Regions from separate parts of the Limnospira sp. PMC 1279.21 genome, predicted to be linked through region 2. Evidence: riboswitches for the same ligand, from Rfam matches in the RefSeq annotation. Region 2 holds a riboswitch; each other region holds the start of a gene.
What was found. Region 2 has a riboswitch for cobalamin ahead of P5683_RS17360 (energy-coupling factor ABC transporter permease). Riboswitches for the same ligand answer to the same signal wherever they lie in the genome.
Positions count from the first base shown of each region.

Region 1: another riboswitch for cobalamin. It lies ahead of cobW (cobalamin biosynthesis protein CobW); the one in region 2 lies ahead of P5683_RS17360 (energy-coupling factor ABC transporter permease).
Region 3: another riboswitch for cobalamin. It lies ahead of metE (5-methyltetrahydropteroyltriglutamate--homocysteine S-methyltransferase); the one in region 2 lies ahead of P5683_RS17360 (energy-coupling factor ABC transporter permease).
Region 4: another riboswitch for cobalamin. It lies ahead of cobG (precorrin-3B synthase); the one in region 2 lies ahead of P5683_RS17360 (energy-coupling factor ABC transporter permease).

Region 1 covers NZ_JARPLU010000052.1:3,807-9,187, forward strand. Annotated here, with positions in the region: gene feoB (Fe(2+) transporter permease subunit FeoB) at 1-2,342, opposite strand, end outside; gene P5683_RS10230 (FeoA family protein) at 2,370-3,038, opposite strand; gene P5683_RS10235 (chlorophyll a/b-binding protein) at 3,253-3,462, shown strand; gene P5683_RS10240 (hypothetical protein) at 3,511-3,753, shown strand; cobalamin riboswitch at 3,860-4,006, shown strand; gene cobW (cobalamin biosynthesis protein CobW) at 4,148-5,200, shown strand.
Region 2 covers NZ_JARPLU010000125.1:1,163-6,543, reverse strand. Annotated here, with positions in the region: gene P5683_RS17380 (EAL domain-containing protein) at 1-1,257, shown strand, start outside; gene P5683_RS17375 (energy-coupling factor ABC transporter ATP-binding protein) at 1,265-2,116, opposite strand; gene cbiQ (cobalt ECF transporter T component CbiQ) at 2,100-2,903, opposite strand; gene P5683_RS17365 (energy-coupling factor ABC transporter substrate-binding protein) at 2,904-3,212, opposite strand; gene P5683_RS17360 (energy-coupling factor ABC transporter permease) at 3,221-3,976, opposite strand; cobalamin riboswitch at 3,996-4,157, opposite strand; gene P5683_RS17355 (glycosyltransferase family 2 protein) at 4,201-5,127, opposite strand; gene P5683_RS17350 (argininosuccinate synthase) at 5,250-5,381, shown strand, end outside.
Region 3 covers NZ_JARPLU010000219.1:961-6,341, reverse strand. Annotated here, with positions in the region: partial or broken gene P5683_RS21780 (IS607 family transposase) at 1-39, opposite strand, end outside; cobalamin riboswitch at 268-413, shown strand; gene metE (5-methyltetrahydropteroyltriglutamate--homocysteine S-methyltransferase) at 750-3,032, shown strand; gene P5683_RS21770 (hypothetical protein) at 3,094-3,609, shown strand; gene P5683_RS21765 (hypothetical protein) at 3,690-3,875, shown strand; gene P5683_RS21760 (cytochrome c) at 3,928-4,476, shown strand; gene P5683_RS21755 (methyltransferase domain-containing protein) at 4,533-5,381, shown strand, end outside.
Region 4 covers NZ_JARPLU010000053.1:21,440-26,820, reverse strand. Annotated here, with positions in the region: gene cobI (precorrin-2 C(20)-methyltransferase) at 1-586, opposite strand, end outside; gene P5683_RS10495 (precorrin-8X methylmutase) at 583-1,212, opposite strand; gene cobG (precorrin-3B synthase) at 1,238-2,686, opposite strand; cobalamin riboswitch at 2,685-2,809, opposite strand; gene cbiE (precorrin-6y C5,15-methyltransferase (decarboxylating) subunit CbiE) at 2,825-4,051, shown strand; gene P5683_RS10480 (cobalt-precorrin-6A reductase) at 4,065-4,820, opposite strand; gene hemL (glutamate-1-semialdehyde 2,1-aminomutase) at 4,943-5,381, opposite strand, start outside.

The DNA of each region.
Region 1 (5,381 bases), on a different contig from region 2:
TGGCGACGGTTGCTAACAGCTTTGAGACTAACTAAAGTAGCACCCATGACGATACATAGTCCCATCAATAAACCCAAAGCCTCTCCGGTATTTTGTGATAAAGTCATCGCCTGATAGTAGAAACTAGCAACCCAGTAGGCTAGTCCAGTAGTCCAAAGCGCCACAAACACCGTCCAACCGAGATTAGTTTCCCGGTAAACAGCAGCAATGGCAGACACACAGGGGAAATAAAGCAACACAAATAACAGGAAAGCAAAAGCGGCGGTAGAACTACCAAACCTTTGAGACATTTGACCAAAGGTGCTATAACTAACCTCCTGTGCTGTGGCGGCTTCTTCCTGATTATCAGTGCTTTCCATAATACTTAAACCAATGGGATCAAGTATTTGATTACCTAAATCAGCTAAGTTAGCGGGAATACTAGCAAAGGCTTCGGCGATACCTCCCCAAAAACTAAATTCTTCTTCGGGTTCTTCCACTGAGTCGGCAGCGGATGCTTCATCAGCCCCTAATTGCTTATAAAGGGCATCCATACTGCCAACCATGACCTCTTTAGCAAATACTCCGGTAAATAAGCCGACAGTAGCCGGCCAATTATCTTGAGTGATTCCCATGGGGCTAAAAACTGGGGTAATTGTGCGACTAACGGCACTTAAAAGAGAATCCTGGCTATCCTGTTTCCCGAAAGAACCATCAGTGCCGACAGAATTTAATAAACCCAGAATTAACACGACAATAACAATCATTTTCCCGGCGCGGGTGATAAAGGCTTTTAACCTTTCCCAAGCGCGGATTAATACACCTTTGGCGGTGGGAATATGATAGGGGGGTAATTCCATGACAAAGGGTGCAGATTGACCGCGTAAGAGGGTATGCTTCATGACTAACCCGGTGAACACGGCTGCTAAAATCCCGATGATGTAAAGCAAGAAAACGATATTTTGTCCGTTTCTGGGGAAAAATGCGGCTACAAACAGGGCATAAACTGGCAGGCGCGCCCCACAGGACATAAAGGGATTCATTAAGACGGTCATTAGGCGATCGCGAGGATTTTCTAAAGTCCGGGTTGCCATAATACCGGGAATATTGCAGCCAAAACCGACCATCATTGGCACAAAAGACTTACCCGGAAGCCCCATAAACCGCATAAACCGATCCATAACAAAGGCGGCGCGGGCGAGATAGCCAGAGTCTTCTAAGATGGCTAGACAGATAAACATTAAGCCAATTTGGGGGATAAATGTAGCAGTGGTTTGGATACCGCCGCCAACTCCTTCGGCTAGAGTACCGATTAACCAACCGGGGGCGTTAATTTGCTCAAGGCCATGAGCCATGCCATCTACAAATACGGTACCAAAGGCGATCTCAAAAAAGTCGATAAATGCGCCGCCAAAGTTAATGGAAATCAGGAACATCAGGTACATGACTACCAAAAAAATGGGTATACCCCAGGCGCGACTGAGGACTACCTGATCAATGTGATCGGAAACGTGCTGTTGTACTAGGTCCGATCGCTGTGTGATACCCTGTAACATCTGATGAATCCAGCTATAGCGCGCATCAGCAATCAATAAGTCGATATCTTCTCCCAGGGTTTGGTGTATGCGGTGGCGGTGGGTGGCAATTTGCTTAACGACATCTTGATTAACCAAACTTTGGCGATCGTCATATTGCAATAAACTGAGACTTTGCCAACGATAGTCTGGGGGTAAGTAGTTATATTGTTGGGCTATAGATTCGGTAATTTCATTGAGGGCGGCTTCGATAAGGGCTGGATAGGCGACTTTAGCTTGGGGGCGGTCTGCCATAAGTATGGCATCTCGGACAATTTCCCGCAGTTGTTCTACCCCTCGCCCAGAACTAGCACTCATGGGAATTACCGGACAGCCTAAGCGATCGCCTAATTGTTGGGCATCAATGGTAATTTGCCGCTGCTGGGCTATATCTATCATATTCAGGGCGATCGCGATCGGCAAACCCATTTCCAGCAGTTGGGTGGTTAGATACAGATTTCGCTCTAGGTTGGACGCATCTACGATATTGATAATTAAGGTGGCTTCACCCGATAGTAAATAGTCTCGCGCTACCTGTTCATCTAATCCAGTGCTGGCATCTTCCACGTCCAGAGAGTAAACCCCTGGCAGGTCAATCACCTTGATGGCCTGGTTTTGATAACGATAGCTTCCCTCTTTCCTTTCTACGGTAACTCCGGGCCAGTTACCTACCCGCTGATTACTACCAGTTAAAGCATTAAATAGGGTCGTTTTCCCACAGTTAGGGTTTCCCACCAAAGCAATACAGGACATCGCAGCCTTATTATCGGTTTGGCGGTTCAGTTCCATAGACTGACTCACAATTTTGTTCCTCCTTTAGGATGGGTTGATCAATGCCACCTGGAGGGCATCTGCTTCGTCTTTGCGTAAACTCAGGTTAAATCCCCTGACCTCAATTTGGGTTGGGTCTCCTAAAGGTGCGTGGCGTTTGACTGTAAATTCCACCCCTGGAGTTAATCCCATGGCTAATAATTTCCGTTTGTAGCTACGGGCGGCGGGGTCATAACCAACCACCCGCAACCGAGAACCGATCGCCGCATGGCGCAACTGCACAACATTAGTCTTATTCATTGATGAGAGTTTCCTTTTCGACTGGGTGAGGTTTTCTGTGGCGACCTGAATATTCTCAGCCATATCTGCCCCCAGTCCTAAGCGATGGTCGCCTAGGGCGATAATCACTGATCCACTGGTTGTGGAACTAATGACATTTAATTCTACACCTGGCATTAACCCCATCCCCATTAGACGGGTATTGCCTCCGGCACAATTGAGAGCAACTATATATAAGCGATCGCCTACCTTCGCCTCGGACAAAGCAAAGGTTCCCGGAATTGATGATTCGCCCACTACAACCAATGATTCTGGTGATTCACTTATGGTGCGAGCATGACCAGTGTTGTCTTTGAGGTAAGTAAATCCTGACCAGCTTGAGCCACCATCAAAGCCGTTCACGGATACATCGGCACAGTAGTTATCATTGTCCATAATCTATTGGCTCTCTGTTGAGCTAATTGAGAATTAATTTTAATTAATACCATGTAACTAAGTAAAAATCCCATTGTTAATAAATTTTTAATAAACCCCCTTGTTTGGAAAAAGCACAAAATTATACTACAAAAATTAATTTTGTCAACCCCTTGCAATATTTGTTTGCAGTGTGTTACATTTGTTTACAAGAAGTCAGAGAGGCAAAAATACTATGGTTCGTGGACAAATTATGGAAGAAGGTGGACGCGCAAATGTTTACGCGATCGAACCCCAAGTATATGTAGAGGAAGCGCAACAATTCGGTTTCAACAAATACGCAGAGAAACTCAACGGACGACTAGCTATGATCGGGTTTATATCCGCCCTAGCCTTAGAAGCATTAACCGGACATGGTGTAATTGGCTGGTTAACTAGCCTGTAAAACCCAGATTTTGTCAACCTATAATTCAGTAGCATTTCGGAGACTTGTATGAAAACAGATTTTAACTTTCCTAACAAATACTTAATCAGACCTGTAATCTTTCGACCGGACTTTAACAGTACCTCAGAAGTAATTACAGCTAACCAAGCCTGGTCTTTATTCTTCACAGGTGGTCAGGAAGACAAAGCCCTTGGTTATAATGCAGAATACGGCAGGTTTTTTACAAATTTACTGATGGCGATCGCCGTTAGTGGCGCTATTGGGGCTTTGATTTTCACTAACTTAGTCTAAGTCATCAAATTTACCTATCTCTCCCTATTCACTAATAACAAACCGTCCCTGTTTAGAAATAAGCAGGGACTTTTTTGGTTTTTCCCCGAATTCGCCCAACCTGTGATAAGATATTCGCGATATCGGTTCTAAGGGAAATCAGCCTTTAGAGGAAAGGGGGAAAGTCCGGTGTAAGTCCGGCGCTGTCCCGCGACTGTGATGGGACTCTGTTAGTCTCTCAGTCAGAATGCCCGCCGATAAGTAACCTATTGTTGATTCATCTGCGAGGTATGGATGATGGTTGATTTAGTATTTTCACAATCTAAATATCATAGCGATCGCCCATCTAAACTCTAGGAAAATCTCAACATTTATAGATAGCAAATCGCTATAATTTCGGAGGAGTCAAAAAACCGTGCATAAAATTCCTGTAACCATTATCACCGGATTTTTAGGGGCTGGAAAAACCACCCTGATCCGCCATTTACTGCAAAATAACCAAGGTCGTCGGATCGCGGTATTAGTCAATGAATTTGGCGAAGTAGGTATTGATGGCGAAATCCTCAAATCTTGCCAAGTTTGTGACGAAGAAGAAACGGAAACTAATATCATCGAATTAGCGAATGGTTGTCTGTGTTGCACCGTCCAGGAAGAGTTTTTGCCGACTATGCAAGAACTACTTAAACGCCAAGATGCGATTGATTCGATATTAATAGAAACCTCTGGTTTGGCTTTACCAAAGCCACTGGTTCAAGCCTTCCGATGGCCGGAAATTCGCACCAAAGCGACGGTAGATGGTGTGATTACGGTAGTTGATAGTGAAGCCCTAGCCAATGGTCAACTGGTGGGAGATTTAGAGGCTTTAGAAAAGCAGCGTCAAGCGGATGAAACTTTGGAACATGAAACACCAATCGAGGAGTTATTTGAAGACCAGTTAGCTTGTGCTGATTTGGTACTTTTGACGAAAGGCGATCGCATTGATGAAGAGTCTCAGCAGCGGGTTCAGCAATGGCTAAAACAGGAGTTAACCCCAGGAGTGCAGACGGTTTCCTGTCAGCAAGGTAAAATTTCCGCTGACATATTATTAGGCTTTAATGCAGCGGTAGAAGACCATCTGGACAGTCGCCCAAGTCACCATGACCAGGAAGAGGAACACGAACACGATGATGATATCAATGCTGTGCATTTAGTCTTAGATCCAGTCAGGGACTCCGCCAGTTTAGTCAATCAACTAAAGGCGATCGCCCAGCAGTGGGAAATCTACCGCATCAAAGGTTTTATAGCCGTAGCAAATAAACCCATGCGGATGGTAGTTCAAGGAGTCGGAAACCGATTTGATACCTTCTTCGATCGCCCCTGGAAAACCGACGAACCTCGCCAAACTCAACTGGTGTTTATTGGTCGTAGTCTTAATCAAGAACAAATAGCCACTTCTTTGCAGTCAGAAACCATGGCGTTAAACAGGTAGAAATCTTATCAATTTTGGTGATTTTAATAATGCGATCGTCCTTATTTAAACAGTAGTAAAATTCACAGCGTCGCCAAAATAGCCCCAATACAACCACACTTTACGCTACTTTCCGTCTCGTCTCCATCCCACCTTCTCCTCCTAATACCATATTGCGTCCCCCAGGTATTCCCCATCTAGT
Region 2 (5,381 bases):
GATGATTCTATTAGAAAGTGTAAGACCCTAGATAATTATCAATTTGCTATTCTGTTCTTAGACCTGGATGGGTTCCAATTTATTAATGATAGCCTCGGACACGCCATCGGCGACCAACTGCTAATCGAGGTTAGTAAGCGGCTTACAGATTCTGTGGATTCACATATCCTCGCACGATTGGGAGGGGATGAGTTCACGATTTTATTAGAAAATATTAGGGATATTCAAGAGGCGATCGATGTGGCGGAAAGGATTCAGGAATCCTTAAAATTGCCGATATTCCTCGAAAAAAATCAGATTTTTACGGGTGCGAGTATTGGTATTGTTGAGGGTAACTCTAATTATCAAAGTTCTCCAGAGGTATTAAGAGATGCAGATACGGCCATGTATCGCGCTAAAAGGCAAGGAAAAGGCTGTTATGTGGTTTTTGACTCGACGATGCGAACCAATGCTCTGCGGCGCTTATACCTGCAAACCCAGCTACGTTTAGCGTTACAAGAACAACAGTTTGAGCTGAACTATCAACCTATTATTGAACTATCGACGGGGACTATTGCAGGATTTGAGGCTTTATTGCGTTGGGACCACCCCCAAGAGGGTTTGATATCCCCGGCTGAGTTTATCCCCATAGCTGAGGAAGCGGGTTTAATTGTTGATATTGGGGAATGGGTATTGCGACAGGCTTGTTTTCAGTTAAGCGAATGGAAAGAGAAATTTGCGGTTTATTCTAATTTGATGATGAGTGTTAACCTGTCTTCTCAGCAATTTACTAATGATTTAAGTCGGCGCATTAGCAAGATTTTAGTTGAGACGGGGGTGGCGGGTTCGGAGTTAAAATTAGAGATTACAGAAACGGCGATTATGAATGACCCGGAATTAGCGATCGCCACTTTACAACAACTCAAACAACAACAAATCAAAATTTGTATTGATGACTTTGGTACAGGTTACTGTTCGTTGGGTTATCTGCATAAATTCCCAGTAGATATCCTCAAAATTGACCGCTCATTTGTTAGTCAAATTCCCGAAGGTGAGGATAAGCGGGAAATTGTCCGGGTCATTGTGGCTTTGGCTGAAAGTCTGAAGATGGATGCGATCGCCGAAGGTATTGAAACTGCCGAACAACTCCACCATTTACAGAATTTTAAGTGTAAATATGGACAGGGTTATTTTTTCTTCCGTCCCCTCAATTGTCAAGCGGTAGAAGCATTATTAAACCATGATCAAAGGGGATTACCACTACCTGCCCAATTTTAACCAAATTTTAAGAATTTGACCGCCAATAGCGATCGCGTATCTGTTGCTGAATCTGATTTAACTGTGGTTGAGATAAAGCCATATTCTCAGCTTGTAACCAATTAATTAAATCCCCCACTAAAGGAACCCCCAAACCTAAATCTTGGAGTTGTTGACTTTGACTAAAAACGGCTTCTGGTGTACCTTGAAAAGCCAGTTTTCCCCTATCAAGTACCAAAACCCAATCCGCCCAGGCTTCGACAAAATCCAAATTATGAGTAGCGATAACCACAGTAGTTCCTCGCTGTTGAATCTGATTTAATAAGCAGTGAAAATTAGTAACTTGATAGGAGTCAAGATAAGCCGTAGGTTCATCCAAAAACAAGAGTTGTGGCTGCAACACCATTATATCAGCAATTGACACCCTTTTTTTCTGCCCCAAACTCAGATAATTAATCGGGAAATCCGCCAAACCCACTAAATCAAATTCAGCCAAAATTTGGCGCACCCGTTGAGCAATTTCTGAGGTAGATAAACCCAAATTACACAAGCCATAGGAAATATCTTCTGACACGGTAGTTGCTACTAACTGCTGTTCAGGATTTGGGAACACTAAACCCACCTTTTGGCGCAATTGATTCAACCATCGCCGTTTATATTGTAGCGGTTGACCTCGCCAACTAATCACCCCGGACTGAGGACGATATAACCCATTAGCTAATCGAAATAAGGTAGTTTTTCCGCAGCCATTACGTCCAATGACAGCATAACGCTGATATCTACCAAATTGACAAGTGATATTTTCCAGAGTTGGCTGCTGACTACCGGGGTAAGTATACTGAACATTATCAAATTCTAGTAACTCAAATTCCGATGACATACAACCATCCAATAATCACCAATAATAGTAGACAACCACAACATCCTTCCCAGGTATATCGAGGGTTGGATTGATGGCGAGAAACCGACCAAACCCGCAACTCTCCGTTAAACCCCCGCGCGGTTAATCCTAAACAAATTTGTCGATAATTTTCTAGGGTTTGTTGGAGTAGTTGACTGGTGACAATTCCTAAACTGCGGATTGTAGTTTTCCAGTCACCATAACCGATACGAACCTGTTGAGCGATTAATAATTGACTAGCGGTTTCAGTTAACATAAAAATAAACCGATACATTAACATTAATAGTTCTGTGATTAAACTGGGACAGCCAATCTTACGGAAAATTCTAATGATTTCGACGAAGGGGGTAGTGAGTAAAAGAAAATACATACAGGAGCTTAAAACTAGGGAGCGAGTTAGTAGAAAACCAGCTTGTTGCATTCCTTGATTACTGAAATATATCAAGATATTACCTAGGTTAAATTCCCAGATAATATCAGTTTTAATTAATTCAATATTAGCTGAATTAACCACCCCCAATAGTAAGGCGGGAATGCTAGTTAACCAAAAACTGAAGGGGATGGCTTGCAATTTCAGATAAATTCCTAGGGGAATTTTAGCGTAAATCACGACCCAAATTGTCACCCAAATGGTGATCAATATTTGCAGGAGGGGGGGAGCCGCCAAACTGAGACAAAACAGGATGGCGGCAAAGGCTAACTTATGTTCTGAGGGTAAATACCTTAACCGATTGGTATAGGCGATCGCATCAATTTGATGGTACATTTAGGATGAGCGATTTTTGCCTTGTTTACGGCCTTTATATAAGCCAATCACATAGCCGACGATACCCGCACCAATAGCAGCTTGAGAAACAAATAACAGGCTCTCAATTTCGCCACTGGGAACTTCTAAGATAGGTTCAAACCAGGGTTGATAATTGGGTTGAATTTCGCCGATGAGATTTTCGGCTTGTTCATCGGCTCCCTCATAGTCTCCTCGGATAAAAATTAGCGGCGTTACGGATAAAATAACGACGGCTAAAATCATCCACAAATTGCCATTTTTTACAGGTTTATCAGAAGTTGGTGTCATGATTTTACTTAGCTATTAGCTTTCCCAATTTTCAAGGTTTGCAGTTCTTCTGAGGCGTAGGACTCTAACCAATTCCAAACTACCAGCGTTAATAGTCCCTCACTAATTGATAGGGGAATTTGAGTGACTGCAAAAATCCCCGCAAATTTGATAAAGGAAGCCATAACCCCCCCAGAAGCAGCCGGAAAAGCTACGGCTAACTGTATGGAGGTAATTAAATAAGTGGCTAAACTTCCCAAGGCTGCTGCGAAGAAAATACCTAACTTTTGTTGGTTAAATTGGCAGAATAGTTGATAAATGCCATAGGCAACCCAAGGGCCGACAATCGCCATAGAAAATACATTAGCTCCCAAGGTAGTTAAACCGCCGTGAGCGAGTAATACGGCTTGGAAAAGTAGGACTAAACTGCCTAAAACTGTCATCACTGACGGTCCGAATAAAACCACTCCTAATCCGGTTCCGGTGGGGTGAGAACAACTCCCTGTAACTGAGGGGATTTTTAGAGCTGACAGGACAAACGTAAAGGCTCCTGCTAGGGCAATTAATAGCTTTAGTTCGGGGTTGTTTCGGGTAATTTTGGTGAGTTTTTGAAAACCAATAACCCAGAAAGGGATGATTAACACCCACCAAAAAATTGCCCAGGTAATAGGTAAAAAACCTTCCATAATGTGCATTGCTTGAGCTGGAGTGGCTGCACCTATTACCAAATAAAATGTTAACCCAATCATGGCGATTAGGTGTATCATTCGATGATTTTTGCTCATCTGTACCTCGCAGATTTGTGAGTGAGAAATAACTATAGGCGGGCATCCTGACTCACAGATGGGGTGGACAAATTAGCCGGAAATCTGATTACAGTTGCGGGACAGCGCCGGATTTACACCGAACTTTCCCCATTACTCCTAGTGGCTGTTCCCCACTAGAACCTATAGTTGGCGCTATTGTATCATGTGTAGGTCAACAGTGAACCAAGCTGGCAAATATTTAATTAAGTTTGCTCTCGCCTGGCCCAATATTGTTGGACGGCTTGGACGTTATACCAATTTAAAAAAATCCGAGAAATTTCTAAGGCTAATTGAGGCTGACCACGATTAATTAACCACTGTAAAAAATGCGCCATGGTCCTTTCATTGAGTTGACCTCTTAGGGATAAAATGCCCCAGAGTATCCGATGCAAAATGGTCATTTGAATCATCATTTTGACTGACCAGGTAGGATGTTTTTGATAGAAAACTACCCCCATTCTGCCTCTTTGTTTTTCTTTTTCAATTAGGGCGGGTATTTGGTCTAAGTTAAAGGGGGGATGCCAATGATATCCGACGGCGGCGGGGCATTTGATTAATTTTAAGCCTAATTTTTTTAGCCTAACTCCTAGTTCCAGGTCTTCCCAACCATAAAGCTGAAATTTAGGGTCAAATAATCCGGCTTCGATTAGCCAATGGCGGGCGATCGCCACATTTCCGGTGGCAAAATAAGCGGCAGAAAAATCGGTGATTTTATAGGGTTCTGTGGTGGGATTTTCAAAATTGCAGGTATTCACAACTCGACCATAGGTAAAGATGCGATCGCTTTTTTGAGAGTTGGCAATTAAGGCGGTAGCGTGAGCGGCAAGAAAGCTATCAGTTACCACCAAATCACTATCGATAAAAACAATCAGATCTCCCCTCGCCTGTTCAACTCCCAAATTTCGCGCCGCCGCTGGTCCCTGGTGGTCTTGCTGGTAGATGCGAAGATGGGGAAATTCGAGGGTGTTAGTTCCCAACCATTCCACAGTCCCATCAGTGGAACCATCATCGACTAACACCACCTCATAGCCAGTCACGGCGGCGCTATAGGTTTGATTTTCCAATGCTCTCAGACACTTCTGTAAAATCGGCAAACGGTTATAGGTAGGGATAACAACGCTAAAAAACATATATTTTCTGGGACAGTTGGCGATGCTCTGCAACTATAACCTAATTGTTACAGCCTTACTTTTCAATGGTGGCGATTGGGGTGATAATGAAATGTTTGTTGATCTAGGAGCTTTGGTAGATTATGGGTCGCGCTGAAAAAGCTGTACTTGCCTACTCTGGTGGTGTAGATACCTCTGTCTGTATTCCTTATCTCAAAAATGAGTTTGGGGTAGCTGAAGTAATTACTGTGGCGGTTGACTTGGGACAAGGTGAT
Region 3 (5,381 bases), on a different contig from region 2:
GATTTGGGCCGCTTCCTTGGGTTTGACATATCTGGCAATAGGTTTATCCTCAACCCTTCTCGCTTATTATACCGTATTGCCCTAAAATATTAACCGAATTTGTGATTAAATCATGCTCTCGTGCCGTGGCTCTCCCATGGACTTTGGGCGGCTTGGCCGCTTGGTGAAACCCTAAGCCCTAGAAACCGGGTTGCTGACATCTATCGTTGTTCCCCCAGTTTACAGTAACTTTGCCATGATTTCGTCAAATCTCCGCTTTGTGTGTTATCATGCTTAAATATTGTCGGTTCTGATGGGGAGCAGCCATCAGACGTAAGGGGGAAAGTCCGGCGTAAATCCGGCGCTGTCCCGCAGCTGTGAGGAGAGACACAACTCTCTAAGTCAGAATGCCCGCCGAACTGTCTCCTCTGGAGATGCACCAAACTGTTATTTTTCGTCTGCGAGGTACGGATGATGGTTCGTTTAGCTTTTTCACAATTAATATTGCCTTCATTTTTTAGGACGACTCCCCTGGCGTTGCATGGGTAGCGCCCTGATTTGAAATTGCCATTTTGAGAAAACTAGCCTTATGTAGACATTGACTGGCAGATGGTCACTCATGCTAACGGTGACTTGAATCAGTCTGGTCTGAGTATTGCTTAACTCAATTGGGCAGATATTCTGCTGCTTTGAATTGTTCACTCCGCTGGTTTGTCGCGGGGATGGACTAGATTTCTATGACTATTTTCAGCGTTAGGACGCGACAATTTATGACCTTGGAAACATACACTCAAACCCGTCTGGAAACCGCGACTATCGGCTATCCTCGTATTGGTAAAAGTCGCGAGTTAAAAAAGGCATTAGAAGCCTTTTGGCGGGGTAAATCGGACGCAGAAACCCTCATCCAGACTCGGAATGAAGTTGAGTTCAAAAACTGGGAAACTCAACGACAAGCAGGCATCGATCGCATTGGTATTGGCGACATGAGCCTCTACGATCACGTTTTAGACTGGAGCATCCGCTTAGGCATCATTCCCGAACGGTTTGCATCCTTTAGCGGACTCGACCGTTATTTTGCCATGGCGCGGGGTAAGGATGGCATTGCCGCCCTGGAAATGACCAAATGGTTCGACACCAACTATCACTACCTCGTCCCAGAAATTCCCGAAACATTACAGCCAGCCGACTTTAGCGATTTCCTGCAAACCGTGCATCGCGCTCAAACCTTATTAGGCGATCGCGCTGTTCCCATTGTTTTGGGTCCGGTGACTTTGCTGCGGCTGAGTCGTTTGGAGATGAATCAAGACCAAGCGGGAAAACAACTAGGCGATCGCTATCTCCTGCTTCTCCAGGAACTCCAAAAAATGGGTGTCGCTGAAGTCCAAATCCATGAACCTGCTTTAGTCTTCGGAGATGCTGCCAACTTTAAACAACTCTATCAATCAACTTATCAATCTCTCAGCCAAGTCGGCTTACCCATTCACCTGGTCACCTACTTTGATGACTTGGGAGACAATTACCCCTGGGTGATGGAATTACCCGTCGCTGGCATTAGTTTAGACTTCACCCGTGGGCGTAACCTAGAGTTACTGCAACAGTATGGTTTCCCCGACGATAAAGAGTTGGGGGCGGGAATTGTCGATGCCCGCAATGTATGGAAAATTCGCCCGGACTCCGTTTTGTCAACCCTGGAAGCCATTTCCCGTGTCACCCCTAACCTGCGGATTCAGCCGTCTGCTTCCCTGCAATTTGTGCCATACGATGCCCAGCGAGAAACCAAACTCCCCGAACCCTTGCGGTCCGTTTTGAGCTTTGCTGAACAGAAGTTAGTAGAAATCACACTGCTGGCTGATTGGGCCGATCGCTCCTATGGAACCCAAGAACCTGACAAGTATCTGGAAGTCATCCTCCGGCAATGGCAAACCTTCCAGGAATTTAGCCCAGTTAATCAGGGGGTAAAAGAACGCCTGCAAAATCTGACCTCCCAGGATTTAGAGCGGACTTTGCCTTATGAACAACGTCAAGAACGCCAGCCCGTTTTGCCCCCATTCCCCACCACCACCATCGGGTCTTTCCCCCAAACCTCCGAAGTGCGGCAACTGCGGGTGAAACTGAAACGGGGTGACATTACCCAAGCCGAATATGAAGCGGCGATCGATGCCGAAATTGCCAAGTGCATCCAATTCCAAGAAGAAGCCGGACTCGATGTATTAGTGCATGGGGAATTTGAGCGCACCGACATGGTGGAATTTTTCGGGCAACAGTTATCAGGCTTTGCCTTTACTGAACATGGTTGGGTGCAAAGTTACGGCAGCCGTTGCGTGCGTCCCCCGATTATTTATGGAGATGTCGCCCGCACCGGACCCATGACAGTTCGAGAGTTCAAGGTAGCCCAATCCCTGACCGATAAAATTGTCAAAGGGATGCTAACCGGTCCGGTCACCATGATTAACTGGTCATTTACCCGCACCGATATTCCGCGCAGTAAACAAGCCATGCAGATTGCCTTAGCCTTGCGGGATGAAGTAGCCGACTTAGAAGCCGCGGGGGCGAAGATGGTACAAATTGATGAACCTGCCTTGCGGGAAGGGCTGCCTCTGAAGCCAGAACGTTGGGATGAGTATCTATCCTGGGCGGTGGATGCTTTCCGTCTGTCTGCGGCTATAGCCAAACCGGAAACCCAAATCCATACCCATATGTGTTACTCGGAATTTGGGGATATTATTGGGCATATTGAGCGGTTGGATGCGGATGTGTTGTCCATTGAAAATAGCCGCAGCAATAACGAAACCCTGTTTGAAATTACTGATGCGGGCTACAAACATCAAGTGGGGAACGGCGTTTACGATGTTCACAGCCCAGCAGTTCCCAGCACAGAACAGATGGTGCAACAGTTAAAAACCGGGGTCGCCAATTTACCTGTACAACAGATTTGGGTTAATCCCGATTGTGGCTTGAAAACAAGGGGTTGGGAAGAGGTGATTCCTTCCCTAAAAAATATGGTGGAGGCGGCGAAAATTCTGCGCCAGGAAGCTAATTTGACTGAAAAATAACTGATGTCTAAATCCCCCGTTTCCTAACGGGGGAGTCTGTGCAAACCACCTGGGATTTCTTATGAATGGAACAGATAGCCCGACCAAGGAACCGCCCAATCCGCCGATGAATTGGCAGCAAGATTTTATTGCTACAAATCTATTGTCTCTAGGCTATAACGCCTGGGTGGGGTATCTCAATGGTGAACGGGGTGCAGTGATTTGTAGCACCAATACGCCAACAGTAGGAATGGCGGGGGAGGTTTTTAAGGTTCACTATGTACCTAGATCGCGTCTCGCCGCTTTTCTGAATGCGTGGCTGGCTGCGCCTGACACAGTGATTCTGCGTCATCATTTTATGAATGCTCACATTTTGGAAGCTGTCGATACCTACAACCCCACCACAGAATTAGTGTTTCTGTTGGAGTCATTGAATCAGGTGACATTCTTCTACCTAAAAAATTTGCCAATTACTCCGCATAAGTGCTACGAGCAAATCTGCAAACACTGGGAAGAATTCCAGCCTGCGGATGATGGCTGCTCGGATTCAAGTCGCCAATCATATTCCCTCGGAAACCATAATTTATATGGCTTCTGAAAATTCTCTTGCTCGCTAATTTGGGGGCGAAAATATCATCGCCCCTTCAATTATTAACAACTTATGATGGCATAAATACGATGCTAAAATATTATCTGGATCGCTCTGGAAAAATTCCCGCTTCTGTCCATCCTTTTGTCAAACAGGAGGCGCTGGGTAAAGCTGAAAAAGCGCCTAAAAAGGGGAAAATTCAAGTTATAAATCGACTCCGAAATGGTTGGTTGGTAATTTGGCGATCGCTCTCCCAAAGACATGAAAAACCATAATTTATTACCCCGCCCACAAAACTCCATAAGTTTCTCATTCCAGACTAGCTTAATGACTAAATTTATCCGCTTTATTTGTACTCTGGTAATTGCTGTATTACTGGTTATTGGCGGAGGGTTTTTGATGAAAGTTTATCCCCATTATTTGACGGATACAACCAACAATAATGCCCTCAATGTCAGCCCAAATACTTCTTTGTCAGCCGTAGACAGGGATTTAGCGATCGCCTATCGTCGCCAATACATGAAAGCATTGTCAGCCCATTATCGTTCTCTGGAAGCGATTTTAGAAAAAGAGGCTCCTTTTGCTAATCAAACTCTAACCCACATTAATAGCTTATTATCCCTAGCTGAATATATGCCCGAAGTTTTCCCACATGGAACCGCTATGACTGACGCAGAGGGCTGGGGAGCCAAGCCATTAATTTGGTCAGAACCCGATGACTTTTCTCGACTGATTGCCAACTTTCAAGCTAATCTTGAAACCCTGAAAACTATGGTTAATAATTCACCAAATCCAATTAATGCGATCGAGTCATTTACAAAAGTGAGGCAAACGTGCTTAGATTGTCATAGCATTTATCGAGTGCGCCAACCTTAACCCAGAAACCTAGTGGCTTTAGTTCACGCCATCCTAGATTATAACACAATTATACCATGTTCAACCTTTTTTTAATCACCATTAGTCTGCTGTTATTAGCAATTGTGGTAGGATTAACACTTTACCTGCTTTCCCCTCGCAAATATCAATCCGCCGATTCTGTTGCCAACTCCTATGATGATTGGACTAATGACGGCATCCTGGAATTTTACTGGGGGGAACATATCCACCTCGGTCACTATGGTTCACCGCCACAACCCAAAGACTTCCTGAAAGCTAAAGAAGACTTTGTGCATGAAATGGTCCGTTGGGGGGGATTAGACCGCCTTCAGACCGGCACAACAGTTTTGGATGTCGGTTGTGGTATCGGTGGCAGTAGTCGCATTCTAGCGCGAGATTATGGCTTTGCCGTCACAGGTATTACTATCTCTCCAGGGCAAGTCAAACGCGCCCAGGAACTCACCCCAACCGACCTCAATGCGCGGTTTCAGGTAGATGATGCCTTGGCATTATCTTTCCCCGATGCCAGTTTTGACGTGGTTTGGTCTATTGAAGCCGGACCCCATATGCCGGATAAAGCCCAATATGCGCGGGAGATGATGCGGGTGTTAAAACCCGGTGGGGTGCTGGTGGTGGCGGACTGGAATCAACGAGACTCGCGCCAAAAACCCTTGAACGCCTGGGAAAAGGTAGTCATGCGGCAACTGTTGGATCAATGGGCTCATCCGGCTTTCTCTAGTATTGAAGGCTTTGCGGAAGAACTCGCGGCGACCGGGTTGGTATCTGGTGAAGTCACCACCGCAGACTGGACCGCCGAAACTCTACCCTCTTGGCTAGATTCCATTTGGCAGGGGATAATCCGTCCAGAGGGGATTATCCGCTTTGGGGTGACGGGATTGATTAAA
Region 4 (5,381 bases), on a different contig from region 2:
AAGCCCTTTGTAGTAGTCCTAAATCTGCCAAAATTTGATAAACTTTAGCAAAATGCCGACCTAATTTCATAATGGCGGCTGCATCAGCTACCGAGAGGCGATCGCGTAATATATCCGCCTCTAATGTAGCCGGAAGAATGGTAAAGACATCATTGCGATAAGTTATCGGTACTCCCAACATAGCCGCACTAGCCATCACTGAAGAAATCCCAGGTATGACCTCAATTGAAAACCGCCCTGATAAGCGATTAAAAATGTACATAAACGTACCATAAAGCATCGGATCTCCCAGACACAAAACCGCCACATCTTTCCCCTGGCTGAGATGTTCGGCAATTTTTTCCGCCCCGATATCATAATAAGGCTGTGACGATCGCTGCACACTAAAGGGTAGGGGGATAGGAATTTCGATCTGATCAGGGGAGATAAAATCGGCGACGATCGCCCTAGCTAAAACCTTGCCATTTTCCAAACTGGGATAGGCAATGACGGGAACAGTTGTTAAAATACGATGTGCTTTTAAAGTTAGTAATTCCGGATCTCCCGGACCAATTCCCAACCCATAAAGTCGCCCTAATTTAGTCATAATTCATTTTCCTTTGCTAACGCATTTACTGCCGCCGCTGCGATCGCACTCCCACCGCGCCGCCCATGGAGTGTCATAAATGGAATACCACGGCTATTAGATGCCAATTCAAGTTTCGACTCTGCCGCGCCGACAAAGCCGACCGGAAACCCTAAAATCAGTGCAGGTTTCACTAAACCATCATCCAACATTTCCAGCAGGTGAAAGAGGGCAGTCGGTGCATTACCAATGGCTACCACTGCGCCTTGTAAATTATCCCCCCATAACTCCAATGCTGCCGCCGACCGAGTATTATTAATCTGGCGAGCGATATTAGGGACATCTGGATGATTTAGGGTACAAATAATCGGGTTATTTTTAGGTAAGCGTTTTTTAGTAATTCCCCTAGCCACCATCATGGCATCACAAAAGATGGCTTTTCCCTGTTGTAGTGCCTCCCGTCCGACTTTAACGGCATTTTCTGAGGCTTGTAAATCTCCGACAATATCCGTCATTCCGCAGGCATGAATTAACCTAACTGCTACATGAGATAAATCATCTGATAAACCTTGAAAGTTGGTTTCATCCCGAATTATTCCAAAGGATTTCTGATATATTTGGTTGCCGTCACGCAGGTAGTCTATCATCAGCAAATTTGCAGGTAATTAGTGATTAATTAAGTGGGCGATTTTGGGTCAAAAAATTGGCTAAAAATTCGGGTATTTCGGTAAATACTCCCTCAAAAATTTTTTGTTTTAAGGATTGTTCACCATCCCCAAGATACACTTGGTAGCCTTCGATAGTTTTCCCATTTTGATTAATTGTATGCCCTAAAAGGGTGATTTCTGCGGGACTGGGTTGAGCGCAAAATTTAGGGCAACCAGTTACATGAATATTAATAGGAGTATCTAAATTTAATCGCTGGTGGAGATATTCTGCTAATTGGGAAGCGTGAGTTTGAGTGTGGGTAAGTGATGCGGCACAGCCAGGCTTACCACCACAAGCAGCGATCGCCACTTGATTTGACTCAATTTCCGCGAAGCCTAATAAAGATAGTTTCGGCAATAATTGGCTGATTTGTTGATGGGGAATATCTGGCATTATAATTGTTTGCCAAGGGGTTAATCTTAACTCGGCATTACCAAAGGTTTCTGAAAGTTCGACTAATCCTAACCATTGTTGTGCATTAATTTGTCCTAGGTGTAATGATATCCCAATATAACACAATTCGGCGTTTTTTTGGGGATAAATTCCTAAATGATGATAGGGTTGGCTGGGGGTAGGTTCAGCGGACAATATCGGCAAGGGCTGGGTTAGTTGGCTGTTGACTTGCTGGATATATGTATCTAATCCTAGATGGTCAATTAGCTGTTTCATCCGAGGCTTTTTCCCGGTATCTAAGGGGTTGTTTCGGACATACTCCCCATAGACATTAATAAGGGTAGCGACTACAGATAAACATTGTTCTGGCGTGATGACAAGTTGGGTATTATATAGCTTTTTATCTCCGGCGATCGCCAACTGAAAATTAATGCTATTATTCCCATCATCTACCGAGATCGCATTAAGCTGAATCTGATTATATCGATGTTCCCAAGCCACCGGAGAACGGATACCAATTCCCACAGTCCCCCCCCCATCAACTCCGATGCTAAACTTAGGACTAAGTTCGCCAATTAACGGGTGATTTTGAATCAGATTATCCAGGGCTTTAATCAGGGGACGAGTATCAATTAACTCCTGGCTATCAATTCCCGCCGTCGGACTACCCATAATATTGCGTAGGTGGTCTATGTGGGGATTTTGAGCAGCTAAATTTAATTTTTGCAGCATCTCAAAAACGGCGCTAGTTGGTGGTTTTTGCACTCCCCGAATTTGTAAATTAGCGCGATTAGTTACTTGTAGCGTCCCTCCCCACTCCGTTAATAAATCACCCAATAATTTACCCTGTTTACTATTAATTAATCCGCCCGGAGTCCGAATGCGGATTAAAAAACCATCCTGGGCGTGGGTTCCATAAAATAGACCCGGACAAACATTTGCTTTAACTAACCAATTCATGGTGATTTGTTTCTCCATGCGACGCAGAGAATGAGCCGCAAAATTAGCTGATTTTGACAACTCATCAATAACTTGTAGTTGGCATTCTGACTCAGAAAATTGTATTACAGTTGCGGCACAGTGTCGGAATCTCACCGAACTTTCCCAACGACAAGCCCAAATACTATATCATGAATACTGGTATTTTAACTATAAATCATGGTCAGCAGGGATTTTTCCCACAAATGGTTATCAATTGTAGGAATTGGGGAAGATGGGTTAGAAGGGTTAAGCGCCACGGCGCGATCGCTTTTATCTATGGCTTCAGTAGTTGTCGGTGGTCAACGTCATTTAGCAATGTTACCCCCGGAGGATAAACGAGAAAAACTCCTCTGGACTTCTCCTCTGGATGAGTCGATCGCAGAAATTATCCGCCGCCGTGGTCAACCCGTCTGTGTTTTAGCTAGTGGCGATCCGATGTGGTATGGTATTGGCGTTACCCTTACCCGTCGCCTACCCCTTGAGGAAATTACTATAATTCCTTCTCCCTCTACATTTAGCCTAATTTGTAGTCGTTTGGGTTGGTCTGTAACCGATGTAGAAACCCTGAGTTTATGTGGTCGTCCCCTGGCTTTATTAAATCGGGTAATTTATGGGGGTGCGCGTCTGTTAATTTTAAGTGCTAATCGTCGCACTCCCGCCGCCGTGGCTGAACTCCTAACACATCAAGGATTTGGTGATAGTTTAATCGTGGTGTTGGAACATTTGGGAGGCAAAAAAGAGAGACAAATTTCGGGTATCGCTTCCTCTTGGGATGTTGACGAAGTGGCTGATTTAAATGCGATCGCCGTAGAGTGTATTAGTTCTAATCCCGTTAACTTTTCCCCTAGTTTCCCGGGACTTCCTGACAGCGCCTACCACCACGACGGACAGTTAACTAAACAGGAGGTCCGAGCGATTACTCTCAGTCGATTATCTCCCCTACCGGGACAACTTTTATGGGATGTCGGTGCAGGTTGTGGGTCCATTGGTATTGAGTGGATGAGAAGCGATCGCCGTTGTCAAAGTATCGCCATAGAACAGCATCCCAGACGCTTAGAATATATTGCTGATAATGCCACAGCTTTAGGGACTCCAGACCTGAAAATAATAGCCGGAAAAGCACCCGAATCATTAATTAATTTACCTTCCCCTGATGCCATTTTTATTGGTGGTGGTATTACCACCCCAGGTCTATTAGAAACCTGTTGGGAAAAATTGCGATCGGGAGGTCGTCTAGTGGCTAATACAGTCACAGTTGAGAGTGAGTTACTTCTGTTACAATGGCATAATAAATTAGGGGGGGAACTTACCCGAATTGGCATTGAAAGAACTGCAGCCATTGGCAATTTTTTAGGCTGGAAACCCTTAGCTACTGTCACTCAATGGTCAGTGCTGAAACCATAACTAAAAAGGCGGTTTATTGTTGGTGTAACCAAGCGATCGCCGACTCAATATCAGCCACTGTTTCCCCCATAGGAATGGGAGGACGTTGCACCATAACCACAGGTAATTTCAACTCTCGCGCCGCCACAATTTTGGCGTAGGTAGCATCACCGCCGCTATTTTTACTAACAATTGCACCCAGTTGATATTCCCGTAAAATTGACAGTTCATCTATCACCGAAAACGGCCCCCTTTGTAACAATAATTCCCCCCTAGGTATAGGTAAATTCGGCTGAGGTGGGTCAATCATCCGCATTAAAAACCAGATATCTTTTAGTTCAGCATAGGCGGAAAGTTCCTGACGACCAATAGTTAAAAATACCCGTTCAGCTAACCCTGATAAAACCATAGTAGCCTGTGAGTGACTATCCACCTCAACCCAGTTATCGCCGGGGACTTTTTCCCAAGCCGGACGGACAACCATTAACCGTTTAATTCCACATTCATTAGCTGCTATAGCCGCGTGGTCAGAAATTTGGGCAGCAAAGGGGTGGGTAACATCAATTAAAATATCAATTTTTTGTTGTTTTAAATAGTCGATTAAACCCTGAACACCGCCAAAACCCCCAATCCGAAAAGCCGCCGGGTCTTTCGGGGTAACTGGCTGTTGAGTGCGACCCGCAAAAGAAGCGATCGCCTCTATATTCGCCATAGTTTGAACCCTATCATATAGGGCTGTCGCTTCCGCCGTTCCTCCCAAAATCAAGATTTTTTTACAGTAATTACTCATCCAAATTAATAGGTTAAGATTAGCCCGATAAACCCCAGCAAAAACCAGGTTTTCTATGGGAATTCCAGACAGACTTAACCATCAATTCCATAAAAAACCCAGTTCTTGACTGTCAGAATTATCTACAGACCAGATAAAACTTCCCGCGCCGCCGCCAGAGTTTGATCAATATCTTCCTCAGTATGCACAAAAGAAGTAAAACCAGCCTCAAATTGTGAAGGAGCCAAATAAATACCCCGTTCTAACATACCTCGATGGAAGCGACCAAACTTCGCCAAATCAGACTTTTTAGCATGATCATAATTATGAACAGGTCCCTCCGTAAAAAAGAACCCAAACATCGCGCTAATTTGGCCACCACAGGCTGCATGACCTGTTTCTTTAGCAATTTCCAATAAGCCATTACTCAGCTTTTTGGTAATTTGGTCGAGATATTCATAAGTCCCCGGCTTTTGCAATAGTTCCAGAGTCTTAATTCCCGCCGTCATGGCTAGGGGATTTCCTGATAGGGTTCCCGCTTGGTACATGGGACCTGCTGGCGCGACCATAGCCATAATATCC